Regions from separate parts of the Virgibacillus ainsalahensis genome, predicted to be linked through region 1. Evidence: riboswitches for the same ligand, from Rfam matches in the RefSeq annotation. Region 1 holds a riboswitch; each other region holds the start of a gene.
What was found. Region 1 has a riboswitch for thiamine pyrophosphate ahead of ACZ427_RS11195 (thiamine phosphate synthase). Riboswitches for the same ligand answer to the same signal wherever they lie in the genome.
Positions count from the first base shown of each region.

Region 2: it holds a riboswitch for thiamine pyrophosphate, as region 1 does, so the genes downstream of both, ACZ427_RS15345 (lipoate--protein ligase family protein) here and ACZ427_RS11195 (thiamine phosphate synthase) in region 1, are expected to answer to the same signal.
Region 3: it holds a riboswitch for thiamine pyrophosphate, as region 1 does, so the genes downstream of both, thiW (energy coupling factor transporter S component ThiW) here and ACZ427_RS11195 (thiamine phosphate synthase) in region 1, are expected to answer to the same signal.
Region 4: it holds a riboswitch for thiamine pyrophosphate, as region 1 does, so the genes downstream of both, ACZ427_RS07655 (solute carrier family 23 protein) here and ACZ427_RS11195 (thiamine phosphate synthase) in region 1, are expected to answer to the same signal.

Region 1 is NZ_AP043943.1:2,295,092-2,299,732, forward strand. Features, by position in the region: gene ACZ427_RS11180 (thiazole synthase) at 1-716, opposite strand, end outside; gene thiS (sulfur carrier protein ThiS) at 718-921, opposite strand; gene thiO (glycine oxidase ThiO) at 918-2,042, opposite strand; gene ACZ427_RS11195 (thiamine phosphate synthase) at 2,023-2,565, opposite strand; TPP riboswitch at 2,769-2,877, opposite strand; gene ACZ427_RS11200 (hypothetical protein) at 3,142-3,267, shown strand; gene ACZ427_RS11205 (aspartyl-phosphate phosphatase Spo0E family protein) at 3,408-3,614, opposite strand; gene ACZ427_RS11210 (hypothetical protein) at 4,429-4,554, opposite strand.
Region 2 is NZ_AP043943.1:3,110,532-3,115,172, reverse strand. Features, by position in the region: gene lipA (lipoyl synthase) at 1-813, opposite strand, end outside; gene ACZ427_RS15345 (lipoate--protein ligase family protein) at 785-1,648, opposite strand; TPP riboswitch at 1,866-1,971, opposite strand; gene trpA (tryptophan synthase subunit alpha) at 2,115-2,906, opposite strand; gene trpB (tryptophan synthase subunit beta) at 2,908-4,104, opposite strand; gene ACZ427_RS15330 (phosphoribosylanthranilate isomerase) at 4,118-4,641, opposite strand, start outside.
Region 3 is NZ_AP043943.1:3,154,490-3,159,130, forward strand. Features, by position in the region: gene ACZ427_RS15555 (ABC transporter permease) at 1-409, opposite strand, end outside; gene ACZ427_RS15560 (ABC transporter ATP-binding protein) at 406-1,254, opposite strand; gene ACZ427_RS15565 (LytTR family transcriptional regulator DNA-binding domain-containing protein) at 1,365-2,405, opposite strand; TPP riboswitch at 2,658-2,772, shown strand; gene thiW (energy coupling factor transporter S component ThiW) at 2,859-3,344, shown strand; gene thiD (bifunctional hydroxymethylpyrimidine kinase/phosphomethylpyrimidine kinase) at 3,360-4,166, shown strand; gene thiM (hydroxyethylthiazole kinase) at 4,163-4,641, shown strand, end outside.
Region 4 is NZ_AP043943.1:1,605,390-1,610,030, reverse strand. Features, by position in the region: gene ACZ427_RS07665 (acyl-CoA reductase) at 1-1,012, opposite strand, end outside; gene ACZ427_RS07660 (LuxE/PaaK family acyltransferase) at 1,022-2,107, opposite strand; gene ACZ427_RS07655 (solute carrier family 23 protein) at 2,107-3,426, opposite strand; TPP riboswitch at 3,516-3,612, opposite strand; gene glnA (type I glutamate--ammonia ligase) at 3,653-4,641, opposite strand, start outside.

The DNA.
Region 1 (4,641 bases):
ATTGGAATTCGCCCCGCCTCATAGCCCAGTTGACCTGTTTTTACAGCTAGTTTCATAGCCTCAGCCATTTTAACTGGATGCTTGGCGCCTGAAACAGCAGTATTCAGCAGGATGCCATCCGCACCCAATTCCATTGCCTCAACAACGTCTTTAGGTGAGCCAATACCAGCGTCAACGATAACAGGCACACTCGATTGTTCGATAATAAAGCTTAAGTTAAGCGGATTGATAATACCTTGCCCAGACCCGATTGGTGATGCTCCAGGCATAATCGCATGTGCACCGAGCTCTTCCAGTTTCTGAGCTAACAGAACATCATCCGAGGTGTAAGGAAGCACGGTGAATCCTTCTTTTAGTAGTTCTTCTGTTGCATGTAAGGTTTCAACTGGATCAGGCAGCAGTGTTTTATCACAGCCAATTACCTCAACCTTAATCATGTCACAAAGACCTGAAGCTTTAGCCAGTTTCGCCGTACGAACTGCTTCTTTTGCCGTTTTTGCACCTGCAGTGTTTGGTAACAGGCTGTATTTCTTTATGTCTACCTTTTCCAGAAAATTTGGCTGTGTCGGTTCAAATATGTCCATCCGACGTACTGAAAATGTTAAAATCTCTGTTTCTGATACCTCCACGGCTTCTTTTTGTATATCAAAGTTCGGGAATTTTCCAGTTCCCAACAGTAATCTGGAGTTAAAATTTTTATCCCCAATCGTTAACATATCAGCCACCTCCTACAAATTGTACTAATTCAAGTTTATCTCCATTTGTTACTTCCTTGTTTGAATGGTTTTCGAGATCTAAAATTTCACCATTGTGTTCGACAATGACGACCGGCGGATTGTTAAAAAAGTACCCAATCACATCTGTAATCGTTTTAACATTACCTGGTACGTTAACCTCGTTTCCATTGACAAGCAGATTCATGCGTTTACCTCCTCATGTGGTATTCGGTCCATTCGAAATGTATCATCGATCGCTTTTCCTTGAATTAAATCGGCCATAAGGAAGCCGGTTACAGGAGCTAGTAAAATCCCATTGCGATAATGCCCCGTTGCGATGGATAAGCCGCCTAAATCAGGGTCCCTCCCCAGATAGGGCAAGCCATCCCCCGTTTGTGGACGAATACCTGCCCACGCTTTTTCCCATGTAGCCGATTTTAGTGCCGGGATAATTTTCATAGCATTATTTATCAGCTGGTAGACGCTCGTCAATTCAACTGATTCGTCAAATGTATCGGGTTTTTGTGTTGCCCCTATTATTAGGCTCCCGCCTGATTTCGGAACGATATATCCATCGGACGAAAAAATACTTGATGTTACAATGCGTCCATGATGGTGAACGGATAAACATTCTCCTTTTACTGGATGTGCATTTAAGGTTAACCCGGTTTTCTCGATAATTTGGCTGCTCCACGGTCCACCTGCCACAATAACTTCATCCGCAAAGAATATATCCGTTCCAGTTCTCACACCGGAAACACTGCCATTTTCCTTCACGAAATCAATTACTTCTGTATATTCAAGAAATTCCGCCCCTAAAACAGCTGCAGATTTTGCTAATGCTTGTGAGAAAAGCGGTGCTGAAACCTGTCCATCACGCGGCATGTACAAACCACCTGCAACAGTACCGGAAATTTCCGGCTCTCTCGCTTGTACCTGTGCCGTATTCAGTAATTCTGCGGTTTCTCCCTTCATTTCTTGAAATGAAGCGATCTTTTTTAAGTTTTCCATTTCTTCATCAGATTGAGCCACTCGTAAAATTCCGCTTTGCAGCAGTTCAATATCAATACCGGAAAGTAATTTTAACTCTTCTGCCAATTCAGGAAACATTTCCCTGCTTCTTCGTGCCATGGAGAACAGTGGACTATCTTCTGTAATTTCATTCTGAGCTCCTAGCATGCCGGCAGCAGCACGTGACGCTTTTTGTGCGATTCTTTCTTTTTCAATAACCAGTACGTGATAGTCACGTTTACTTAATTGAAAGGCAATCGAACAACCAATTACACCCCCGCCTACAACCACTGCATCATAACGTTTTTTCATCATCAGCCACCTTTCTTAATGCTTTGCGATATGCGATTACGTTTTTCATCGGATCATTTGCTAATAAAACACCAGATAATACTGCGATTCCACTTGCACCACTTTTGATGATATCTGGTGTGTTTTCAGGTGTTATACCACCAATGGCAATAACTGGTGTGCTTACATGCTGGACCACATCTTTCAACCCCTTTAGTCCATTTGGCTTCAGCCCGGGCTTGGATTGGGTTTCATATACATGTCCGTACAGTAAATAATCGGCGCCATGTTTGGAAGCGAAAAGGGCCTCATCCACCGAATGAACGGAACAGCCGATACATAAGTGGTCGTAAGGACTTCTTACCTCCGATACATTCATGCTGTTTTTACCTAATTGCACTCCCAGTGTTTTCATAGAATGAGCGACTTCCATCCGATCATTTACGATTATCTTTTCAGGTTGGATGCCTTTTGAGTCAAGTAATTCTATTGTTTCCACCAGTTTGATGTCGGACCATGATTTTTCCCTTAGGTGAAACACATTCACATATGGATTTATTATTTTAGCAATCGAAGCGAAGATTTCCGGTGTTTGTTGACCGGTTGAGATGATATGAAGCTCTCCTGGTGATTTTTTACGAGTATCGACAGAAACACCTCCTTAAAAATCATGCAGAAACGTAAAAAACCACTTCCCTTTGGTCAGGAAAGTGGTTTGAATGTAATATTATCTTCAAATTAGGAATAGACGTATCCATTCTTTCACTTCCCTACGCCGGCATCAACCGTATCAGGTTTAAAGAGTCCCAAAGTTACACTTTGATCTCAGCCCTTCTAAAAGGCACCCCTAGTGAATCGATTCTATTTAATTGTTAGTAGCATTATATCATTGGTACTAAAATTGTCAATAATTATTCTTTTCGTAAAGTAACCGTTTTCGATGCGGCTTCACGCTATTGAAAATAAACATCTTTTCCTTGTACACATTGAACCTACGAGAAACGCATTCTTACACGTCAATCCAGCTAATTGAACACTTCGATTCATGTTTTAACATTACTGATAACGGTTAAATTATACATAAAGTCAACATCCTATCCAATACTGCGAATGAGGTGATATCATGGCAAATCAAGAAAAAGAAAACAAACATAATGATGATTCCCTGGAACAAAAGCAAAAATCGAATGATCCAAATCAGGATATCGACCCACAAGGTGAACCAGACTCCAAACCACAGGAGAATTAATGATAGCCATAAAAGAAAATACCACATGTGTAAGGCAAGCCTGAAATCAAACAGGCTTGCCTTTTTCAGTTAGGAGTATAATGGTATCCTCCTAACTTTTATACAATTCGGTTTTTGCTCAATGGTACTGAACAGTTTTTTTAACTATGTGTTTCAGTCGCATACTTGTTTAAAAGTTTATCAAGTTGTTGGCTGCATTCTATTGTTCGATCATTTGCCAAACCATACTCCAGCCCGAGTTGAATCATTTCATTCTTTTTCATTAAAATATCTGTTGGCAAGTTGGATGGTACGGCTACGATTATTTGTTCCATCAATATTTCTTCCCTTCTTACATCTGCTTTCATTGGTTCAGATATTAGTTTGTTTAAAAACCCAACAAAAAATATTATGCCAACTTTTAATAAATGATGCAATAGATTCTACAAAAGTAGACATGAGTAGACAAAAATAATTTTCACCATTTCGGTTTTTGCATCAGAAAATTTTAATGAAATCAGAAAACATTGCTGCCTTAATCATGTTTTAATTGTAAATTGTCATATACAGGATAATATAAAGTAAAAAATGGGGATGAATTTTATGAACGCGTATGGAGATAATTGGGAGAATTACGGAATGGATTACCTGGAGGTCAAGAAGACATATGAAAAACCGATTCTATTTACCGTTTAGAATCGGTTTTTGGGATCACTTTGATATTGTATCGGTAATGACATATTACACCCTCACTTCCAAAAATTTGGTGGATTATCTTTTTCTGTGGAAATCCCCGTAAAATGTTGCATTTTTATCGATGAACTGTTCCAGTTTTTTAATTGCTTTTTTCATATAATCTCAACTTCCTTTCTATTTTTTTAATTACTGACGGTTAAGTCTTTCATAAGCATCTACATACAATTCCATGGAATCCTTTAGTAGTTCTTTTACTTTTTTCATCATGTTTATCTCCCCTTTCTTTTGATACTTTAATTATGGAAGAAAAGGGAGTTTTTTACAAAGTCCGTGGAATCGGTAACATTTCTCATGAAAACGAAAACAAATGAAATGAAAACGGGCACAACGCTTGTTTTCTTAAAATATCGCTTTTTTTCTCGGTTTATCTTGAAAATCGCTAGCAAAACGGTAAGGATTCATATCGAGCCCTCCCTCAGATAGGGGTTATTTGACAGACACATCCAGGACATCATCACTTTTTTCCTGGTTGTTCAATTGGATATAGTGATGAAGCGTATCAATCTTCGAAGTCTTCCCTTCTTTATTACGTAATCCCGGCTCGTATAACATTTGATTTTCAACCCCATAGCGTGGGCTAAAGAACACAGGCTAAGAACGCCCCGTCCTAGGGCAACGCCTATGTGACCAACATCGTGT
Region 2 (4,641 bases), 820 kb from region 1:
ACAATGGCGGAAGCCTTTTTTTAGAGCGATTTCTTTTAACTCCTCAAATTCATCCGGGTGATAGTAACGCTCGACCATCAAATGCTTTTTCGTCGGTTGCAGGTATTGTCCAATTGTAAGGATGTCTACATCATGCGCTAATAGGTCATCCATAGCCTGAATGATTTCTTCTTTTTCTTCTCCTAGACCAACCATAATGCTGGATTTTGTTGGCGTGTTAGGAGCAATTTCTTTTACCCGCTGCAAGAGTTGCAGTGACCTGTCATACATTGCAATAGCTCTTACTTTTTTCGTCAATCTGCGTACGGTCTCAATATTATGATTGAATATGTCCGGTTCACTATCCATTAGTGTGTGAAGGCTTTCATAATCCCCCTTCATATCGGAAGGAAGAATTTCAATCGTACCACCAGGGTTTTGTTTGCGGATTTCACGAACTGTTTCCGCAAATACTGCTGCGCCGCCATCTTTTAAATCATCACGAGCGACGGCTGTAACGACAGTATGCTTTAATCCCATTACTGCAACAGACTCAGCAACCCGTTTTGGCTCTCCCCAGTCCAGTTCATTAGGCAGACCGGTTTTCACCGCACAAAACCGGCAACCCCGAGTACACGTATCTCCCAAAATCATAAATGTAGCAGTTTTTCGTTCGCTCCAGCATTCATGGATATTTGGGCAGCGTGCTTCTTCACAAACTGTATTTAATTTTTTATCGCGCATTAAGTGTTTAAGCTTTCTGTATGATTCATTGGTGTTGATTTTTGTCTTAAGCCATTCAGGTTTACGTATGTACTCTGCTTGTTTTGCCATTGATTACTCGCTCCTTCGATGTATTATTATTCCATGATTCACTGGCATATTTTACACTTGCTAAATGGTATACTTCTTCCCACATGTCCTTAGATAGTTCTATTGGTTGAAAACTTATATCTAATCCTGTCTGAAATCCTTTTTTGAAAGCAGTTGTCATCATTTCATACGTATGCTGTTTTCCTGTCAGATCGTTGATAGTAGTTGCTTTATTTACAAAGGAATTTCGCTTTCTTTGCCGGATTTTCTCTGACGGGAAATTAAACATATCAAATAACATTTTTGTGTCGATGCTCATAGGTATAGACCCATGCTGCAGAAGGACACCTTTTTTTCTCGTTTGTGCATTTCCCGAGATCTTCTTGCCATCAACAATCATTTCGTAGGATGCTGGGTTTTCAAAGCAAATATCCGTTCTTTCCCTGTTCAATCGCCTTTCTGGCATAGCGAAATCAGCTTGGATACCTAAATTTCTATACCCTTCCAGAACACCCTTTGTTAACACATAGTAGGCTTCTGTTACTGATTTTGGAATCGATGGATCATCTTCTGAGATAACAAGGCTATAGGTAAGTTCATTATCATGTAAAACAGCACTGCCACCGGTTAATCGGCGGACAAATTGGCAGGTATACTTTTCTAGAGCAGTAAAATCAATAGATTTGGCAGTTTTTTGAAAATGCCCGATAGATAGACTTGGTGCTGACCATCCATAAAAGCGCAATGTAGGAGGGATTTCACCTTTGCCATGCCAATTCAGTAAAGATTCATCTAAAGCCATATTTACTGCTGCATCGGCAATTCCACTATCCAAAAAACCCCATTGTTTCTCCACAATTAATCACCTCCGAGAATAAATTTGGACACAAGGGGAGGCATAACACAAACGTGAAATGTTTTAATACGATAATGTTTGGCTTCGTACGATTCTATCTAAAAAAAGACAGCAATTCCTTAAGGTTGCAGTCTTTTTTGGCAGTTAAGAAGTATAAAACTTTCTTACTGCATAAGTGCGGGCTAATTTGTCACAAGGGCTTGGAAAAAGCCAAGTTCTAATATCAACTGCACTTTCCCACGCTAGTATTATCTAATTCGGGTGCAAAGGTCAGAATAATCGCATTCCTCTCAGTCAGTTTTACGGCTCCCTTAGTGCTAATTTTTATACAAATTCCACTTTTATCCTATCTTATAGTTGTCAGAATGTAAAATAATTAACGCTATTTTCGATCTATTATTATTTTTAAGTTAAAGGTAAAAAAAGAAGGGGGAGAAACAAGTATATTCATTTCTCCTGAGAGCTATTAACTCTTTACTTCCTGCTTCAGACTCCTGTTAATTAAATGTTTAACCTCTGCCTCTTTACCTTCATGTAATAAATCAACGATTTTACTGCCCACGATGACACCATCACAATTTTTACTAAGTTCACGTGCTTGCTCGTCATTGGAAACCCCAAAGCCTGCCAGTACAGGAACAGAACTATTCTCTTTTAACATCTTTAGAAATGCTGTTACATCCGTGTGATGTGCTGCACGTGCTCCAGTTGTCCCAACGACGGAAACGGCGTAGAGGAAGCCTTCTGATTTTTTTGCCAGCGTAACTAACCGGGATTTTGGACTTGTCATCGCAGCCAGTTGGATAAAGGCAATATCGTTCTCTTTTAAATGTGCATCAATCAAATTTTCTTCCTCCAGCGGCAGGTCGGGAATGATTACTCCGTCCACTCCGGCCAGTCTGCACGCTTTTGCAAAGTTTTCCACCCCATAAACAAAAATCGGATTAATATATGTCATTAATATAATAGGGATGGAACGATTTTCTTTGAAAGATTGCAGTTTTTCCAGCACCTTTGATAGGGATGTGCCATTTTTTCGTGCGCGAATCCCTGCTTCTTGTATCGTTGGTCCGTCAGCCACAGGATCAGAAAATGGGATTCCCAGTTCAATTGCTGCTGCACCGGATTCTTGGAGGAAAGAAATTCGTTCCTCCAATATATCCAAACCACCGTCACCTGCCATTATATACGGGATGAACAAGTTCTGATTGTCTGCTTGCTTAAGTTGAAAAGCCTGTTCCATTTGTTGTTTACCCATATTAGTTTTCCTCCAATCTGTCTTTTACTTGCTCAACATCCTTATCCCCTCTGCCGGACAGGCAAATAACCAGAGTTTCTTCCTGTTTCATGTCTTTTGCCAGTTTTAATGCATAAGCAACAGCGTGGGCGCTTTCCAGTGCAGGGATAATACCTTCCGTCTTTGAAAGATATTGAAATGCCTCCAAGGCTTCATCATCTGTAATCGATGTATAGGTTACCCGGTCGTTTTCATGTAAATGACTATGTTCTGGTCCTACTCCGGGATAATCAAGTCCTGCTGAGATGGAGAAGGCTTCTTCAATTTGACCATCATCGTCTTGAAGCAGATGTGTGAGTGTTCCATGCAGGACACCAACTTTTCCTCCAGATAATGTAGCTGCATGTTTGTTGGTTGCCAATCCAGCTCCACCTGCCTCAACTCCGAATAATTTTACATGTTCATCTTCAATAAATGGGTGGAACATACCCATTGCATTACTCCCTCCGCCAACACAAGCGACAACGGCATCTGGTAAACTATCAGTCTGATCAATCATCTGCTGTTTTGTTTCCTTGCCGATAACAGATTGAAGGTCACGCACGATTTTTGGAAAGGGGTGTGGTCCGACAACGGAGCCTATAATATAGTGGGTATCATTCACATTGCTTACCCAGTATCGTAAAGCTTCGTTGACAGCATCTTTTAATGTGCCGCTCCCATGGGATACACTGCGAACTTCCGCACCTAATAGCTCCATTCGAAATACATTCAGTTTCTGCCGACGTATGTCTTCTTCCCCCATAAATACGACACATTCAAGCCCCAGCAAGGCACATACAGTTGCGGTGGCGACACCATGCTGACCTGCTCCTGTTTCGGCAACAACTTTTTTCTTGCCCATTCGAAGTGTTAAGAGCGCCTGGCCGATGGTATTGTTTATTTTGTGTGCCCCAGTATGATTTAAATCTTCACGTTTTAAATAAATTTGTGCTCCCCCGAGCTTTTTAGACAGGCTTTTTGCATGGTACAACGGGGTTTTTCTGCCAACATATTGCTTTAAATAATCGTTTAACTCTGAAATGAAATCAGGGTTCTGCATTGCTTCGTCATAGGCTTTTTCCAATTCTATGACGGCAGGCATTAATAATTCAGGAACGAAACGTCCTCCAAATTCACCGTATCTTCCTGTTTCATCTGGTAGGGTATATGTTGTCAATGGACTCATCCTTTCATGTATGTTTTGCATTTCGAATAAATTGTCTGATCTTTTCATGATCCTTTTTTCCATCTGTTTCCACACCGCTTGAGACATCAACTCCAGCAGGATTTACGAGATTGATAGCACCTTGCACATTCTTTGGGGCCAGCCCCCCTGCTAAGATAATTTTTCCTTGATTAATGGATAGACTTTCTATTAGATTCCAGTCAAAAGATGTACCGTTTCCGCCACGATTTTTACCAAAGGGACTATCAAGCAAATAAAAGTCACATGGATACGATTCAATTTTAGAAATTGTGTCTTTATCTACCGGAAAGGCTTTGATAACTTTATAGGGCAGAGCCTCAGCAATTTTAGTGGACTCATCTCCATGTAGCTGAATATAATCCAGACCGACCTGTTCTGCAATTTGCTTCATGTTTTCAGGGGGTTCGTTTACAAATACACCTACTTTCTTAACCGTTGTGGGCAGACTCTTGGCAATTGCTTCAGCCTCAGCAGGTGTGATCTGACGTTTGCTCGGAGCAAAAACAA
Region 3 (4,641 bases), 860 kb from region 1:
GATAAAATAATATCGAAATACCAATGGCAACAGAAATAAGTGGTATATTTCCCGATTCATACCCAGTAAGCACCATACAAAGGATAAGCGTTAGTACTGTCAAGAGGAAGGTTGCCAGGCTCTTCCCTGTCAATATTTCTATAACTGTTGCAGGTGAGAGCATTAGTCCTCTCAGCGTGTTTTTCTCCTTTTCCTCTGCGATAATCGCACATTGAATAAAGGAAGTGACCACCGCCAATGTTAAATTGATGACCAGCATATGGACTTCAATTGACGTTGTCTCGTCTCTTCCATATATAACAGCAAAGAAAATCGGCAAAAGAAGTGTGGTAGATATATACAAGTTTTTCGATAAGTCCTTTAAGTCCTTTTGAAAAATGGCATAAATTCGTTTCATTGATGATGTCATATTAACTCCCTCCCGGTTACTTTCACAAAAATATCTCCTAACGTTGGCTCATTCGAATGAATGGAGACAATTTCGTCTCTGGACATATACTGATATAATTCGTCTGCGCCTTTATCCCCGCCTGGAATAACCAGTCTCCGTCCATCTTTTAATTCTATTGTGATGTTTGAGTCAGCAAACTGTCTGCGAAGCTTTTTCGGTTCATCCATCAGCCTGATTTTTCCTTTATTAAGGAAGGCAACCCTGTCACATAGATCCTCTGCCTCACTCATGTCATGTGTCGTTAAAAATATTGTTGTTCCCTTTTCATTTAACCTCCGCAGACCTTCATGGATGTGCCTGGAATTGGCAGGATCCAATGCTGAGGTTGGTTCATCCAGAAAGAGAAGCTCCGGTTCATGCAGGAAAGCCCTTGCCAAGAGGACACGCTGCAGCATACCTTTAGATAATTTTGTCACCTGCTTTTTAGAATCAGCGGTTAGATTAACCATTTCCAGCACCTCACTGATTCTACCTGCCGACACATTGTATAAATCGCTATAAAGCTTTAAATTATCAAAGATAGTTAACCGATTATAAAGTCCACTATTATCCGTAATTACGCCAAATTTTTTTCGATATTTCGGTTTATTTAACGATGTAGTCGCCAAATGAAACACAGATGCTCTCCCGGATGACGGAGCGAGTTGACCAGTCAGAATTTTGATGGTTGTGGTTTTTCCTGAACCACTTGGACCAAGAAACCCAAAAGTTTCCCCTTTCCCCACATGAAAATTAACATCTTCCAATGCCGCTTGATTCCTAAACTTTTTTTCCAGACCTTTTACTTCAATCACATTTTCCAAACTTATTCCTCCCTACTGATCACTTTTACTTGTGACTTTAGAATAGGAGAAATAGGAGAGAATAACATCATATTTTCCGTGAAAAGAGCAAATCAGGGGTTGAATGGAGCTTATTTCAAGCCCAGCATATCCTTTAATTTCGCCATCTTTGTTTTCGATAATGGGATGGTCGATTTTTCTTTGTCCTCAAGAATCAAACTGTAGCTGTTTCGTGTCCATGTGATTACTTCCCGCACTTTTTGCAGGTTTACAATGTAGGAGCGATGGCACCTGAAGAAACCATAATGTTGTAATCGTTTTTCCAAATCATTTAGTGTGAATAAACTGGGAAAGGGTTCCCCTTTTATGTAAATATTTGATTGTCCTTCACTACTCTCAATATAATCAATTTCCGGTGGATCAAATAAGATAATCTTCTCGTTTACTTTTGTTGGGATTTTATTAAATTGAATCGGCTCAGTTTCCGGTTCTTTCTCATCATTTTCAAGTTCAGGCTCAACTTCTTCATTTGAATTGCCCTCTTCCTCCCCACCAAGTTCAATCTGACGTAACCCATCTTCATCCAACCGGTAAACCGAATCGGCAAAAGTAATTGCACTTTCCATATTTCCAGTCAACACAAGGATAGCCTTCCCTTCCTGCTGCAGTTTCTTAAGGATATTTATTAATACATGCTTTGTTTCTATATCTGTATTTAGGTCAGGTTCCTCTAGCAGAAACAAAGCTGGATCTTGAAACAACAAACGTGAAAAATGAACCCGCCGTTTTTCAGAAACAGATAGACTGTTTACTTTTGAATTTTTTATGGCCCCCAACTGTGTCAATTCCAGAATTTGATCAATCGTTTGATCAGCATCGTATAATTCCTTATAAAATTTGAAATGATCCTTTACGGTTAGCCGGCCATATAGCCCATCTTCAAAAAAGCAAAAACCGATTTGCTTAAAAAATGTCTCTTTATTTTTTGTAATGTTTTCATCCTTCACCAAAACTTCTCCTCCTAAGTTGGAGGATTTACCTGTAAACATATTCAAAAGTGTATGACGTACATTCAACGTTGAGTAAATCGCCGTTATTTCCGATTTATTAACCTTTAGATGAAAGGAAGGAAATAAAAGCGTATCCTTATCATGCTTTTCTATTATTTCCATCGATAAGACTGTCACGAAATCATCCTTTCCTTAGACCGCTTCTTTACTTATACCATTTTCTCATACGAGATTACTATACTACTATTTGTTTCATTATACTAAACGAAGGAGAAACTTCTTATAAATACTTACTTAAGGATATGAAAAAATGCAAGCAGTAACATTTCAAAGTAAAGTGGGAAGTAATTTTCAAGCCTTAATATGACAAATGGATATTTGTTTGTTATGATTAAAAAAGGATAATTAAATAAAAACAACTACTAGGGGTGCCCGAATGCATGGGCTGAGAGGAAAGCCGACGATACTTTCCGACTCTTATGGACCTGATCTGGATTATACCAGCGGAGGGAAGTAGTCAGACATTTATAGTCTAATCTATTTTCAGCTTATCAAAGCCAGGTCCATCATGGATCTGGCTTTTTTCGTTGTGCGCCTATAGAGAGAGGAGAAACAATGAATCGAACTCGTTTAATGACAACAATGGCTGTTTTTGTAGCTATCGGAACAATCACAGCACAATTAGTATGGTTTCCTGCAGGTGTGGCAAGAGCATATCCTGTTCAACATGCGGTCAATGTTATGGCTGCAGTCATGCTGGGTCCTGGGCCTGCTGTAATTATTGCATTTATGATCGGTTTGCTTCGTAACATGCTGGGACTTGGAACATTAATGGCATTTCCTGGAGGCATGGTCGGAGCGTTTTTAGCTGGATATCTCTATAAAAAGTTCGGTAAAAAAGGCTGGGCAGCTGTGGGAGAAGCTTTTGGCAGTGGAATTGTTGGGGCATTATTTGCCGTCCCCTTTGCAGCTATTCTAATGGGGAGTTCTCTTGGTGCATTTGCCTTTATCCCGCCATTTCTTGTGAGCAGCGTTACAGGCGCACTCATTGGCTGGTTTTTAATTTCAAAAATAAATAACAAAAATCTTTTACGCTATTAAAGGAGGATGTATTAAATGAAAAATGTCGCTTGTGCACTTACAATAGCCGGCACTGATCCCAGTGGCGGAGCAGGAATCCACGCAGATTTAAAAACTTTCCAGGAATTACAGAGCTATGGGATGTCCGTAATCACTTCTGTTGTTGCACAGAATACAACAGGTGTGCAGCATGTCCACCATCTGCCAATTGAGATGATTGAACAACAGATCGACTCCGTTATTTCCGATTTGCCTGTTCATGCATTAAAAACAGGAATGATTGCGAATATTGATATGATGGAAATCATCGCAGAAAAAGTTGTTCGTATCCAGGCACCTTATGTCATGGACCCTGTCATGGTTGCCACAAGTGGAGATGCGTTAATTGAACAAAAAGCCCAGCAATATTTATGTCAGCATCTTTTGCCATTAACAACACTGGTGACACCTAATATCCCGGAAGCAGAATTTATCACTGGTGAAACGATTGAAACGACAGATGATATGAAACAGGCAGCAGAACAAATTGTAGAAAAGTTCGGTGCTGATGCTGCTTTAGTTAAAGGCGGACACATGCAAGGAAAAGCTGTCGATTTTTTATATGATGGCTCAAACATCCATACCTTTTCAGCTGAACGAATCAACACTAAAAACACACATGGGACCGGTTGCACGTATTCAGCTGCCATTACTGCCTATTTAAGTCAGGGAGTATCTTTAAAAGAAGCCGTAAAACAAAGCAAGCATTTCGTAACAGAAGCTATCCGGCATGCATTCCCCCTTGGAGCCGGGAGCGGTCCTACTAATCATTGGGCTATAAGGAAAGCAGGTGTAAAAGAATGAATGCAAATATCATTAACAAAGTAAGAGAAAATAATCCGCTTATCCATCATTTGACCAACCAGGTCGTCATAAACTTCAGTGCAAACGGGCTGCTCTCATTTGGAGCTGCTCCGGTAATGGCAAAAGCCGAAGAAGAAGCTGGAGAGATGGCGTCCATTGCAGATGGCCTGCTTCTTAATATCGGTACCCTGACGGCAGGCGAACTCCAGTCCATGATTCTTGCCGGGAAAGCTGCAAATAAGAAAGGTATTCCAGTAGTTCTTGATCCAGTTGGCGTGGCAGCAACGTCATTTAGGTCGTCAGCTGTAAAACAAATCCTGGAGGAAGTGAAACCAACCGTCATTAAAGGAAATGCCGGCGAACTGGCACATCTGGTGCAGATACCCGTGGAGACAAAAGGAGTAGAATCGACAGGTGATGGAGATCATGTAGAAATTGCTGGAAAAGTAGCAGAAATCTATAAAACTACTGCAAT
Region 4 (4,641 bases), 690 kb from region 1:
AAATAATAGCTCTTGGCTTCTTGTCGTTGTAATGATCCATTTCTTTAGCTAAGAGTTGGGCAAATTCCCGTGGACTGACTACCCCACCTTCTTCTACATATATGCTTTGGGGGGATAAGCACCCCTGCTGATCATAGACGGAAACATCTTCGGCTAAGCGATGTGCTGTTTCCTTATAACGATCCGCTGTCAGGGACTCTTGCCCAATCATCGCAAAACTAATTTTATGACCATAGCTTAAAAATCGTTTGTGTGCCGGAACCCGATCCCTGATGTTTTCAACAGATTCACTTGATCCATAGGCAACCACTGCTTCAGCTTCTGCTATTGCCGGTTGCTCAAGCTCATACTCACCGCCTTTCCAAGGCAAGATTGCTAACGCCCTGGCAAGATTTGTATCAACTTCGGCCAGAGATTGGGCAAATAAAACAGGCATCAGGGGTTCTGAAGAAGAAGTTTTTCCCAATTGCCCCGACTTTACCAGTAAGCCCATGACCAAATTCCACACAGGGAGTCCGGGAACATTCCCTGAAAAAAAATGAAGGATAAGATTTGGGCCAAATGCTTTGCTGAAACCGCCCTTTTTTCTGGGGCGAAAATCATCAAGTACAGTTGGATCATCGAATTCCTCCAGTATGAAGCGAAGCAGCTCTTTTTTACGAAACGTTCGCAGGAATCGCTTTAATTCAAGTCGAATCATCTCCGAGTCATAGCCTGTGACGACAGGGAGCCATTTCTCTGCAAATTTCCGCAGGTGGTAATCAGGATCTAGCCATTTTTGCACAGCTGTATCCACGATATCTATCACTTCAGCAATTTTGAGATCCTTCAGGTAAATCTTTTGATTTTTCTTTATGGTCTTCGAAATGAATTGAATATCTTCACCTGAAAGATCAGGATATTTTAGAATTAATTTCTCTTCTCCAGATTCAAATTCCCGTGTTGTAAAAGACGTCAGTTGAATCGTTTCGGGAATGAAATAAGCGCCTGTCTCGTATTGTTCTTTGTTCATCAAAGCTCCCTACTTTCGATTAGCCTTCATAAGTTCATCTACAGCAATTGAACAGCCACGGGCTTCTGATCCCTTTGCACGTCCGAGAAGAACAAAACCATTGTCCGTCTGATAACCGATATCCTCAGTCAAAATTCCAATACAGGAATTCCAATTAGCTAAATCATAATGGGCAAGCACACCAACTTCTCCATCTTTCATCGGCTGCAATGTATCTGGATCAAGAACGAGCGTCTTTACCCATGCCGGGGTCAACTTTTCCAAATTGGGCTCTCGAGCTGTTACTTCATAAATTTGCGAACTTAATTCCGTCATTCCATACATGTTAATACAGCTGTTTTTATCAACATCAAATGTCCTCACAAAAGATTCATACACTTCATTTCGAGGCATCTCACGGGATTTTCCTTTAAAGCCGCCTGTATCAAATATCCGACTACCTTCTGTAAGTTGGAACGTGAGACCGTTCTCCCTGCAATAATCTAAAAAGTGAACATAAGCGGAAGAAGCGCCCATCAGTAAAACAGGTTCTTGTTTCTTTTCACTTTCTTTTAAAGCTGTGGTCAATGCCTCCATATCAAGCCCGTCTTCTTTGAAAAAATAATTGCTGTCTTCTTTACCAAAATGCTTAACCGCCATCGTCAAATAGCGGGACAAGGAAGACTGTTGATTCAAGTCTTCAGCAGGAGAGATCACATAAATGGTCATTGCCTTTTGATCTGGTAAAACAAATTGATTAAACGCAGTCTTCATCGATGTATCCCATACTTCTAAAGTAGGATGAATATGTTGTCCCTGTTTCTGAGCATTTGTCGTGCCACTAGTCAAAAACACAGCTTCGGGTTCATTTGTTGACTCACAGGATAAAGTTAACTCCTTAAATGCTTGGATTGGCAAAGCAGGAATCTCCTGCCAGTGTTGGATCGTCAGGGGTGTTTTCCTCCTTTTTTGGCAATATTTTTTATATGGAAGGTTGTATTCGAATTGGTAAGAGAATAGTTTTAATGCCAACGCTTGAAAGTCTGTTTCCTCTACATCCGATTTGTTAATATAAGAAAGAATTTGATCAATAATCTGCTTTGTCTGTTGTCTCATTATTTTTTTCCTCCTTTTTTAAAACTGAACCAACCCGGGAGCTGAATCAGTATAAGTTGTAATATAATCGCACTTACTCCTCCGACTAAAATGGTGTTACCAAGAAAATCACCCACTCCGCCTTCAACCTTCACAAAAAAGTCCGGTAAGGCAATAGCCAATAAAATGGAAAGGCCGGCAATCATAAAGTTTGCGTCCGTCTTTTTCATCCCGCCTAGAATATTCAGTCCCGTGAAAATGAGCGACGCGGCAGCCGGTAAAAAGATTCCTCCTACCACAGCATGTGGCGTTACAGCTAGTAACGCACCTGCTTTCGGTACAAAGCCTAATACAAGGAAAATAACTGCAGCTACTTTTACAGCATGGCGCGATCCTACGCCTGTCAAGCGAATTAAACCAACGTTTTGACCGTAAGCCGTAGTCGGGAACCCTCCGATTAGTGTAGATGCCAACGAACCTATAGACTCCCCGGCAAACCCGCCACGAATCCGCTTGTCATCCAACTTTACATCAACCATTTCAGCAGCGGCATGATAAACCCCCATCGCCTCAATTACTGCCACGATGTAAGCAAAAAAGAAAGCACCGAACGTGACCCAATCAAACGTAAGTGCACCATAGGGAAGAAAATGCGGTAAACCGATCCAACCGCTCTCGGTGATAACAGAAAAATCAATATACCCAAGCATAAGCCCGATGAGATCCCCTATTACCAGGGCAATTAAGAATGAATAAGAACGTAACTTTCCTTGGCCAAAATTGGACAATAAAAGGACAATGAGTGACGTAGCGATCGACATCGTTAAAATTCCACCGTCAAGAAATGTTTCCGAACTAGAGGTTCCGCCTAAAAATAACTCTAAAGTAAAACTAGAAAGGGCAACTCCTACGATAAAAATTACGGTTCCGGTGACAACCGGGGTGAAGAAGGACTTCATCCGGCTTAACATACCGGTGATTGCCAAAAAGAAAACAATAATAGCACTTACAATAATCCCACCACCCGCAGCCGCTAAATTCCCCGATTTACCAGCACTGATTATCAGTGCATCAAAAGCTGCTGATGGACCTTGAATGACAGGCAAACGGACGAATTTCGTCGCTTGAATCAGCGTAACGAGACCCGCGGCAATAAAGATTGCATTTACCATATTGGCTGATAACCCCAATGGTAAACCGATTAAAGCTGCAACATAAATCGGATCAAGCCAGACGTTGGATACAAAAACATGCTGCAAACCAAAGAGGAAACCTTTTGCAGGTGAAAGTTTTTCTTCCACCCCCACTGTTACAGTCGCACCCTTTTTTTCTAGCACCATCTCTAAATCCCCCTAATATACAAAAAAGCCACCCGTGGTAGTGGGTGACTTCTATTTAGGAAGAAATATGAGAAGAAATTTCAACAAATAATAGATTCACTCCACTTCCCTACGCTAGTACAAACTAGATCAGGTTCTAAGGGTCGAAAGTTCTTCTCTCAGCATATAGCTCCCCTAGTGGTGATGACATTTTTATTTTTTTATAGAATACTACATAACTTCAAAATTAGTAAGTGGTCAGATACTGCTCTCTCTCCCAAGGATGTACGGTAGTTCTAAACATATCCCACTCAATTTCCTTTGCCTCTATAAAGTGTTCATATAAGTGTTCCCCCATTGCTTTTACAATTACCTCATTTTTCTGTAATTCTTCCAATGCACCTAATAAAGTCGAAGGTAAATCTTTAATGCCATTTTCTTCTCTTTCCTCTTTCGTCATTACGTAAATGTTGCGGTCTACAGGGCTTGGTGGTGTTAGTTTATTTTCCACACCATCCAAACCGGCAGCAAGTAATACAGCCAATGCTAAATATGGATTGGCAGAAGGATCGACACTTCTTGCTTCAATTCTTGTACTGACCCCTCTTGACTTAGGAACGCGGACTAACGGGCTTCTGTTTGATGCAGACCATGCCACGTAAGATGGCGCTTCAAAACCAGGAACAAGTCGTTTGTAAGAATTAACTGTAGGGTTGGTTACAGCGGTAAAGTTAGTTGCGTGTTTAATAACCCCAGCAGTAAATTGGTATGCCACGTCACTTAACTGTAATTCCCCTTTTGTATCAAAAAACGCGTTTTCTCCATTTTTAAATAAAGACATATTAACATGCATTCCTGAGCCGTTTACACCAAATAGAGGTTTGGGCATAAATGTTGCATGTAAGTTATGTTTTCTCGCAATCGTTTTTACAACTAATTTAAATGTCTGGATATCATCCGCGTGTCGTATGGCATCTGCATATTTAAAATCAATTTCATGCTGTCCCGGAGCCACTTCATGGTGAGATGCCTCAATTTCAAATCCCATATCCTCCAATTCCAGAACAATGTCTCTTCTACAGTTTTCTCCTAGGTCTGTAGGGGCTAAATCGAAATAACCTCCATGGTCATTAAGGTCTAATGAAGGATCACCGTTTTCATCCAATTTGAACAAAAAGAATTCCGGTTCTGTCCCAATATTAAAAGCGTCAAAGCCCAGTTCTTCCATTTTCTTTA